DNA from 2 places in the Companilactobacillus sp. y65-5 genome. Region 1 is predicted to be linked to the other one. Evidence: riboswitches for the same ligand, from Rfam matches in the RefSeq annotation. Region 1 holds a riboswitch; the other holds the start of a gene.

Region 1 (4,696 bases):
AGAATCATTCGACAAGGTCATTAAAGCACGTGAACTGCTAGAAACTGGAAAAGCCAGCAATGTGAGTGAAGCTGTAAAAATGGTAGGAATCAGTCGTGGCACTTACTATAAATACAAAGACTTGGTTTTCTTACCCGATGAAGATATGAATGACCGCAAAGCCTTGATCTCAATGATGTTGAATCATCAGCAAGGAATCCTATCAAGAGTCTTAGGTGTTGTATCAGAGACCAACGCCAGTATTTTGACGATCAACCAAAACATCCCTATCCACAACATTGCTAGTGTAGTTATTTCAATAGATATCAGTCACCTGACAGGCACCCTAGATGACCTGCTTGATAAATTGAAGCAATTTGATTTTATCAGTAATGTTCAACTAATATCAGTTGAATAGCCTCATTCAGTACAGCTATTTAGGCCACGCAATGTACATCGCCATTATGACGCCAAAGGTCCCAATACAATAAAAGAATTTTGATACGTATTTGCTTTTGATATGGCTAGCTGACAATAAGAATGACAAACCAATGACAAAAGTCAAAGGAATAGCTAAGAAATTCATGTATCGTCCTCCGTTTAATTAGAATAATTGTTAACTTCAATATACCGAAAAAATGTGACGAATTAGTGAATATCATATGGAGATTTAATATACAAAAAGGAGAATCCGCTGGATTCTCCTTTTTATTTTTTTCAATGTATAGCTTGTTTCATCTCATCTCGTACTTGAGAAATGAAGTACAACGACCCCGTGATGAATAACACGTCGTTTGAAGACATATCTGACTTGATATTTTCCAATCCTTTGTGCCAATCATCAATCAAAGTTATTTCGTTAATATTTTTCAAACTCAAGTAATCTTCTAAGTTCAAAGAACTTGGGAAGTCAAATGTAGTGATCGTGATCTTGATATTTGGAACATCCACTAACATATTCAACATCTCATCGATATTCTTCGTCGTGATGGCAGAGAAGAGCACGTGAATATTCTTATTCGCATATTCACTGACCATATTGTCAGTCAAGCGACGCATTGCATGTGGATTATGTGCTCCGTCCATGATGATCAATGGTTCTTCACTAACTGTTTCCATCCGTGCTGGCCACCGAACTTTTTTCAAACCCTTTCGAACCCTGTTTTCATCCACACGAATACTCTCATGTTGACAATACAACGAGAACAATTCTAATGCTACTCCAGCATTTTCGGTCTGATGTCTGCCCTTTAGTGGCACACGCAAGTCTTTGAGGTAGAATTGATGATTTCTAAAATTGAATCGTTCGTGACGATTTTTATCGAAACCTAAATAATCAACCAAGAAATCTTTGTTTTCACCATAGAAAGGTGCTTTCATTTGAACCGCTTGGTCACGGATGACCGCCAAGGCATTTTCAGGGATTTCTCCTGTTACGATTGGAATACGTTCTTTGATGATGCCAGATTTTTGTAGGGCAATGGCTTCCAAAGTGTCACCTAGAATATCAACATGGTCAAGCCCTACCGTCGTGATGGCAGCGAGCATGGGATGAACAACATTAGTGCTGTCCATCTTGCCACCGATTCCGGTTTCGATTATGGCAATATCCACTCGATCCTTGAAATAATAAAATGCCATTCCGGTTAAGATCTCAAATTCAGTAATTCCTTGTAAATGATCATCAGCATCTAATCGTTCGATCAACGGCATGAACACATTTACCAATTCTACAAAATCCTCTTCTGGAATTGGATGACCATTGATCGAGATACGTTCGTAAAAAGTCTCGATATAAGGTGAAGTAAATGTTCCCACTGTCAAATCTAATTCTTCCAGCAAGCAACATAGATACATCACAGTCGATCCCTTACCGTTCGTCCCTGCAATGTGAATGCTCTTAACATCATTTTCTGGATTATCTAACATCCCTAATAGCGCATTGATCCTATCCAATCCCGGTCTAGAACCAAACTTTCTTCTCGTGTGAATCCAAGCTACCGCTTCCTCACCAGTTCTAATCATAATAAGCACCCCTTGCTATGAAACTATTATTATGCAGCAAATCTCTTCGATAATGATTTAAATGGAATTACGTTACCGAAGAAAACAATCATTATTGTTTGAATTGGCAACATGATCGATGATTTAACGATCCGAATCATCCACAGTCTTCCATCTGTGAAAGGAATCTTATACATGATCGACAACCATAGTGGTGTTAAGAATAAGCTGATAATCAATGTGTTCAACAACACGCATAAGAAGGCATTTTTGAAATTGATTGGTTTCTTGTAGAAGAAATATCCGTATAAAACACCTGTGATAAAGGCGTTCAAAGTGAATCCAATAAAGAATGCCCCTTTACCAAGGACGGTACTACCGATCAAGTCAGCGATAACTGAGCCCACGCCAGTCCAAATTGGACCAAACAAACTTGCCATAACCACTTGTGGTATGAAATCAAAAGTTATCTTGAGCAATTGTGTTTCAAAACCAAAAACTTGTGATAATACTATCATCAATGCAATCAATAGTCCCATTGTTGCGATAAATTGTGCGTTACTTCTCTTTCCCATTCCTAGCATCTCCCTTTAGAGCTGCCACATAAATCCTTATGCAGCGAATGCGTTAGTAGAACCGCAAATGGATTGTCATTTTTCGTCCGAAAAGCACATTCCGTCTCTTCGACACTTAACGCTCTACTAACTACTCTGTCCTATTTGATATTTTTTTTAGACGATATCTAATTCCTCGAAGGTTCCGAGAATCTTGATATCTTGCGATACACTTACAAAAGCCTTTGGATCTACTTCTTTCATGATCTCAGCTAAGATTTCCATCTCATAGACGGTAATCACTGTGATCAAAACCGATTGAGTATTAAAGTCATATGCTCCGTATGCTTGTGGAATTGCAGTGATACCACGTTTTAATTCCTTCTGCAAAGCAGGGATCACGACATCTGGGCGCCGTGTAATAATCATCACTTGAACCTTTTGATGTTTTACATAAACCAAGTCAGTGACTTTCCCACTTACAAAGATCGAAACTAAACTATAAAAAGCATAGGGCCAACCGAACAAATACCCAGCCGTCAAAACGATAACACCATTAAATGCCATTGAAATTGCTCCAACACTTAATCCAGTCGTCTGTCGTAAAGTGATGATAAGAGCATCCATACCACCTGTGGAAATCCCATGTTTAAGTGCTAATCCCATCGAATATCCGTTGATCAATCCACCAAATATTGCACAAATGATTGGATCATCGATCAAAGTCATATTAGGCATTATTTGAATTGCAAATGAAGCAAATGTGACTGCAATGATAGTAAATACTACAAACTTACGATTGATCTTGAACCACGCCAGAATGAACATTGGTACGTTTAATAAGTAATAAATAACCGAAATCGGAATATTTATGTTATCAGCTCTTTCTGCAAGAGTTGATAATATCTGCGCTATACCAGTTAGTCCACCAGAATAAATATGTCCTGGTTGCCAGAAGAAATTCAAAGCCATGGAATATAAGACAGCGTATATCATAGCAATCGTCAGTTTGGTAACAACATCTTGCCAAAACTTCTCTCGCTTATTATTCGACATGTTTTAAATTTGCATCCCTTCTAAATAACTTTTGATACCACAAAGAACAAGCAAAAAGGTTCGCAGCGGTCTAAGTCATTCAACACTTTTTACTTGCTCATATGCTAATTATTTAAATTGAATATCTAAGTCCACTGTTTTTTCAACAGCGTCCAATAAATTACCATTTTCAAGTACTTCTGTTGCTTTGTTTAGTTCGTCGTAAATTTCAATATCCTTATCGTTTTCAATGAAGTTTACTGATTTACGGAATTCTTCATAGGCAGGTTGTGTACCTTTTCCAAGTCCATGTTGACGTGACTTGATGTCTAGTGCTTGGCAAGCTGCCATGATTTCTGTAGCAACGATTCTTCTGGAATTACCAATGATTTCTGCGGCTGTACGTGCAGCAGTCGTACCCATACTTACGAAGTCTTCTTGGTTTTCACATGAAGGAATTGAATCAACACTGGCTGGATGTGCCAAGATCTTGTTTTCTGATGCCAATGAAGCACATGCATATTGTGTGATCATGAATCCTGAGTTGAGTCCCGGATGTTTAACTAAGAATGAAGGCATCTTGCTTAGTTGTGTATTAACCAGACGTTCGACACGACGTTCTGAGACGTTTCCGATTTCTGAAGCAGCAATTCCTAAGAAGTCGAATGGTTGTGCCATTGGTTCACCGTGGAAGTTACCACCTGAAATAACTTTACCTTCACGAGTAACGATTGGATTGTCAGTTACTGAGTTGATTTCGATTTCAACTTTTTCTTTGACATAAGCGATCGAATCTTTACTTGCTCCGTGAATCTGAGGAATACATCTCAATGTGTATGCATCTTGAACACGGTCTTGTGTTGCTTCAGTTGTGTAGTCTGAGCCATCGATCAATCTGCGGATATTACGTGCAGTTGCCAACTGTCCACTTTGTGGGCGAATCGTATGGAGATCTTCTTCAAATGGACTTGAGATTCCTGAGTGAACTTCAAGTGACAAGGCTCCAGCGATATCTGATAGTTTGAGCAATTCGATTGAATCATATGTTGCTAAAGCGCCAACGGCTGTCAAAACTGTTGTTCCGTTGATCAAAGCTAGTCCTTCTTTAGCACTCAATTGAATTG
Region 2 (4,696 bases), on a different contig from region 1:
GGGAGCATTTTGAATGAATGAACAAAGGAGTTTTGTTAATAATTCGAAGGGCTGCCTTTTTTTGGTGCCAACGCCGATCGGTAATCTAGATGACATGACCTTTCGAGCTGTCAAAACTTTGCAGGATGCCGATTTAATTGCGGCTGAAGATACTAGGAATACTAAATATTTGTTGAATCATTTTGAGATCACAACAGATTTGATCAGTTTCCACGAGCACAACACGGCTCAAAGAATCCCAGAATTAGTTGAGAAGATGAATTCGGGCTTAAATATCGCACAAGTAAGTGATGCCGGCACGCCTTCAATCAGTGACCCAGGTAAGGAATTAGTCAAGGCTGCGATCGAATCCGAAATCTCGGTCGTTCCATTACCAGGGGCCAGTGCTTCAACGACCGCCCTGATTGCGTCAGGAATTGAACCGCAACCCTTTTACTTTTATGGCTTTTTACCTCGTAAAGGTAAAGAACGAACATCTGCTTTAGAAAACTTGTCACAAAGGGAAGAAACATCGATTGTATATGAATCGCCTTACCGTGTAGTGAAGACTATTGAAGACTTAAAACAATACTTTGGTGGAAGCCGAAAAATCACCTTGGCGCGCGAATTGACCAAGATTCACGAAGCCTTCTTACGGGGAACGATTGACCAAGTTATCGAATATTATCAGGAGAATGAACCAAAGGGTGAGTACGTACTGATAATATCTGGTAAAGTAATTGAAGAATCTGAAGATATGACGGATTCAGAAATCATCAATGCAATCGATCTATTGATTCAATCAGGTGAAAAACCTAATAAAGCCATCAAAGAAATAGCTAATCAAAACGACATACGTAAGCAGATCGTTTATAATCTATACCACGGAATCGGAAAGGAATGATATAGTGGCAGAACAAATTTATTCACAAGAAATCGAGTTTCCTTTTTATTTTGCAAATTTAACCGGAGATATGCGTTTGTCATCGTTGATAGATGCCATGTTGTTAATATCCGAGAAGCAATTACATGAGTCAGATTCTGATAGTTCAGAAATGGTACAACGTGGACTGGGATGGGTCGTCGTTCAGTATCATATGGATATTAAGAAAATGCCAACACTAGGTGAGAAATTAAAAGTCAGTACACGAGCTACTAGTTATAACAAATACTTCTTCTATCGAGACTTTTGGATCGATGATTTAGATGGCAATCGGATGGTTGATCTGACTAGTGCCTTCGTTATTATCGATGTAAAGGAACGTAAGATGGTCAGTGCGGCTGAAAAATTGACAGACGTGTTCGGTGCTGAGGAAATCACGAAGATCAAACGATTTGCCCGCCTGCGCGAACCAAAAGATTACGATATCAAAAAAGAACAACATATTGGATATTACAATATTGATGTAAACCGTCACGTTAATAATTCTTATTACTTTGACTGGATGGTAGATTCCTTAGGAATTGATTTCGTTGAAAAACATCGCGCTAAGAGCATGGATATCAAGTACGAAAAAGAATTGAACATTCACAATAAGCCTGAGATATATGCGAACATTGATAATGAAAATTTAGTTACTACTCACTGGATCAAAAACGACGGCGAATTAAATGCCTTGGCACAGATCACTTGGGAAGAGAAATAATTATCAGATTTATATAACTAATGTTATAAGCAAAAGATATAGGTATAGACTACTAGTTGTGGTACTATGTTTAGGTAAAATTATTTATGGGGTAGGATTCAAAGCGTAAAGTGCTGATGGAACGGAATGTGAACATCAGACGAAGAGCACTAGCTTGCGATTTTGATTCCGCATTCGCCACTTTATATAGTTAGTTAATTCGTTAGCCTCTAGTTATATGCTGTGGCAGCTCCTACAAGGAGATGTCGAGAATGAATACGAAGAGTCGTATTATCAGTGTCCACGAGATGACGTGGATGGCTTTACTAATTGCAATGGATATGGTCTTGAGTAAGCTATCGATCGGTAGTAATACTTTGAAGGTCGGATTTGGTTTCATTGCAGTAGGACTAATGGGATATTACTTTGGGCCGTACAAGGCTGCCATAGCTAATGTGATCGCAGATATTATCAGCAATGTGTTAATGCAAGCATCCACAGGCTTTTTCTGGGGCTTCACACTTTCAGCACTAGTTGCTGGCCTTATCTATGGATTCGTACTTTACAATCATAAAGTAACTATCCTGAGAACTTTCATTGCTGTATTATTAGTTACAGTGATAGTTAATACTGGATTGAATACTTTATGGGTCCAAATGATAACAAACATGCCATATTGGGCAGTTTTGGTTCCAAGAATCTTTAAGGAATTATTTAGTTTAGTTTATCAGACAGGATTGTTATATTTGATTCTTAAGTGGATCAGTAATTCTAGATTTAACAGAATCGGCCGTTAGTGGTCGATTTTTTTATTTTAAAAAATACAAATCATATTTATAGGCGCCCTATCAGATTACTTATGTAGTCAAATTGTGTGGTAAAATATTTTTATTAAGAACGAGGGGATCATATGAAAATTTTAGCTTTTGATACATCGAATAAATCACTAAGTGTTGCTGTTGTGGATGATGGCAAGGCGATTGCACACATTGAATCTACTGAAAATAAAACTCACAGTATTACTCTGTTACCTGATATTGAGCGCTCATTGGATGAAGCTCATATTTCAGTGGACGACATCGATCGTATAGCTGTTGCTGATGGACCGGGGTCCTATACGGGAGTTAGAATAGCTGTGACAGTGGCTAAGACGTTAGCCTTTACATTAGGCAAACCTCTGGTAGGAGTGTCTAGTCTGCAATTATTAGCTGCTAACGGGGATGCTGGTAAACTGTGTGTCCCATTGATGGATGCAAGAAATGACAATGCCTACGCTGGTGTTTATTCGAATGAACAGGGGAAAATAACTAATATAGTTGAGGATCAACACATTACGATGACTAAGTTATTAGAACTCTTACAAAAATACGATGAGGATAAACTAGAATTTATTAATGCTACTCCCAGATTAACCGATCTGATTAGAGAAAAATATTCACATGCCCAGATCATATTGGAAGAAGATAGTCTTCCCGATGCTGTGAAATTAGCTAAGTTGGCTGAATCAATGGAACCAATAAAGGATATCGATAGTTTCGTACCGACGTACTTGCGCCTAACACAGGCGGAGTATGATTGGTATGAAAAAGGTCATAAGGACGACGGAAATATTTCCTATGTTGAGGAAGTTTAAAGAAACAATTTGGCCAACAGGACATGTAGTAAAGTATCCCTTTGAACAACAGTCGGTTAATATAGATAGCAGAAGTTTCATTTTGAGAAAATCAAAACCGAGTGATACTGGTGATTTTATGAATATTCAAGAGAAAGTTTATTCCACACCAGTTCCTTGGCCAACTGATATTGTTGATATGGAGCTGAGAAATAAAAATGCACTTTATTTGTCACTGGTAGAAGATGAAACTTGTGTGGCATTTATTGGAGTGTCCTTCAAGAATAAAAACGAAGCTCATATAACAAATGTTGCCGTCATGCCAGACTTACAACATTTAGGAATTGGTCATTTGTTTTTGAATCAAGTCTTTGATTATTGTCGCAAATATGGATTTTTAACTCTTTCACTTGAGGCAGACATTGAGAATGATTCCGCGATCAGCCTTTATCGAGCATTTGGTTTCAAAACCAGAACAATTCATGAGAAGTATTATTTTAGAAATCACCACGATGCACTGGAGATGGTGGTGGATTTATAGGTGGAAGAAATTTTGAAAAAAGATACATTGATAATGTCATTTGAGAGTAGCTGTGATGAAACAAGTGTGGCTGTGATCAAGAATGGCAAAGAAATACTGTCGAATATAATTGCTACACAAATTAAGAGTCATCAACGATTTGGAGGAGTAGTACCTGAAGTTGCTAGTCGTCATCATGTGGAAGAAATCACCCGTTGTATTGAATTGGCTATGGAAGAGGCTGCAGTAACGTATGACGATATCGATGCCGTTGCGGTCACATATGGACCGGGACTGGTCGGGTCATTGTTGATAGGTATTATGGCTGCCAAGACAGTTGCTTTCGCACATGATTTACCATTGATCAAAGTAAACCATTTGGCAGGACATATTTATTCCGCAAATTTCGTTACGGACCTACAATACCCATTCATGTCACTGTTAGTTTCAGGTGGGCATACAGAATTAGTTTTAGTCACAGCTCCGGGCGAATTCACGACATTAGGCGATACACGAGATGATGCTGTCGGCGAAGCCTATGATAAGATTGGCCGCATCTTAGGTATCAACTATCCTGCGGGTAAGCAAGTTGATCAAATGGCCGCAATCGGTCAAGACATTTTCGATTTTCCGCGTGCGATGGTTCAAGAAGATAATTTAGACTTTAGTTTCAGTGGTTTGAAGAGTTCTTTCATTAATCGAGTACATCATGCCGACCAAGTGCACGAAGAATTGAATAAGAATGATTTAGCTGCAAGTTTTCAAGGTGCAGTTTTGGATATCTTGAGTAACAAAACCTTTAGAGCACTCAAACAACATCCGGTTAAACAACTAGTCGTTGCTGGAGGAGTCGCCGCTAATCAAGGTCTACGAGAACGTTTGAAAAATGAAATTAAAAAACGCAATCTTGATTTGGAGTTGATTTTTCCACCATTGCGACTTTGTGGCGATAATGCTGCA

What was found. Region 1 has a riboswitch for tetrahydrofolate ahead of AC27FM_RS03170 (folate family ECF transporter S component). Riboswitches for the same ligand answer to the same signal wherever they lie in the genome.
Region 2: it holds a riboswitch for tetrahydrofolate, as region 1 does, so the genes downstream of both, AC27FM_RS12250 (folate family ECF transporter S component) here and AC27FM_RS03170 (folate family ECF transporter S component) in region 1, are expected to answer to the same signal.

Annotation. Positions count from the first base shown of each region.
Region 1 is NZ_BAAJOA010000001.1:610,844-615,539, forward strand. Features, by position in the region: gene AC27FM_RS03160 (ACT domain-containing protein) at 1-397, shown strand, start outside; gene AC27FM_RS03165 (bifunctional folylpolyglutamate synthase/dihydrofolate synthase) at 697-2,004, opposite strand; gene AC27FM_RS03170 (folate family ECF transporter S component) at 2,034-2,558, opposite strand; THF riboswitch at 2,598-2,698, opposite strand; gene AC27FM_RS03175 (YitT family protein) at 2,715-3,593, opposite strand; gene hutH (histidine ammonia-lyase) at 3,702-4,696, opposite strand, start outside.
Region 2 is NZ_BAAJOA010000009.1:76,293-80,988, forward strand. Features, by position in the region: gene rsmI (16S rRNA (cytidine(1402)-2'-O)-methyltransferase) at 14-883, shown strand; gene AC27FM_RS12245 (acyl-[acyl-carrier-protein] thioesterase) at 888-1,625, shown strand; THF riboswitch at 1,711-1,807, shown strand; gene AC27FM_RS12250 (folate family ECF transporter S component) at 1,877-2,401, shown strand; gene tsaB (tRNA (adenosine(37)-N6)-threonylcarbamoyltransferase complex dimerization subunit type 1 TsaB) at 2,515-3,237, shown strand; gene rimI (ribosomal protein S18-alanine N-acetyltransferase) at 3,320-3,757, shown strand; gene tsaD (tRNA (adenosine(37)-N6)-threonylcarbamoyltransferase complex transferase subunit TsaD) at 3,791-4,696, shown strand, end outside.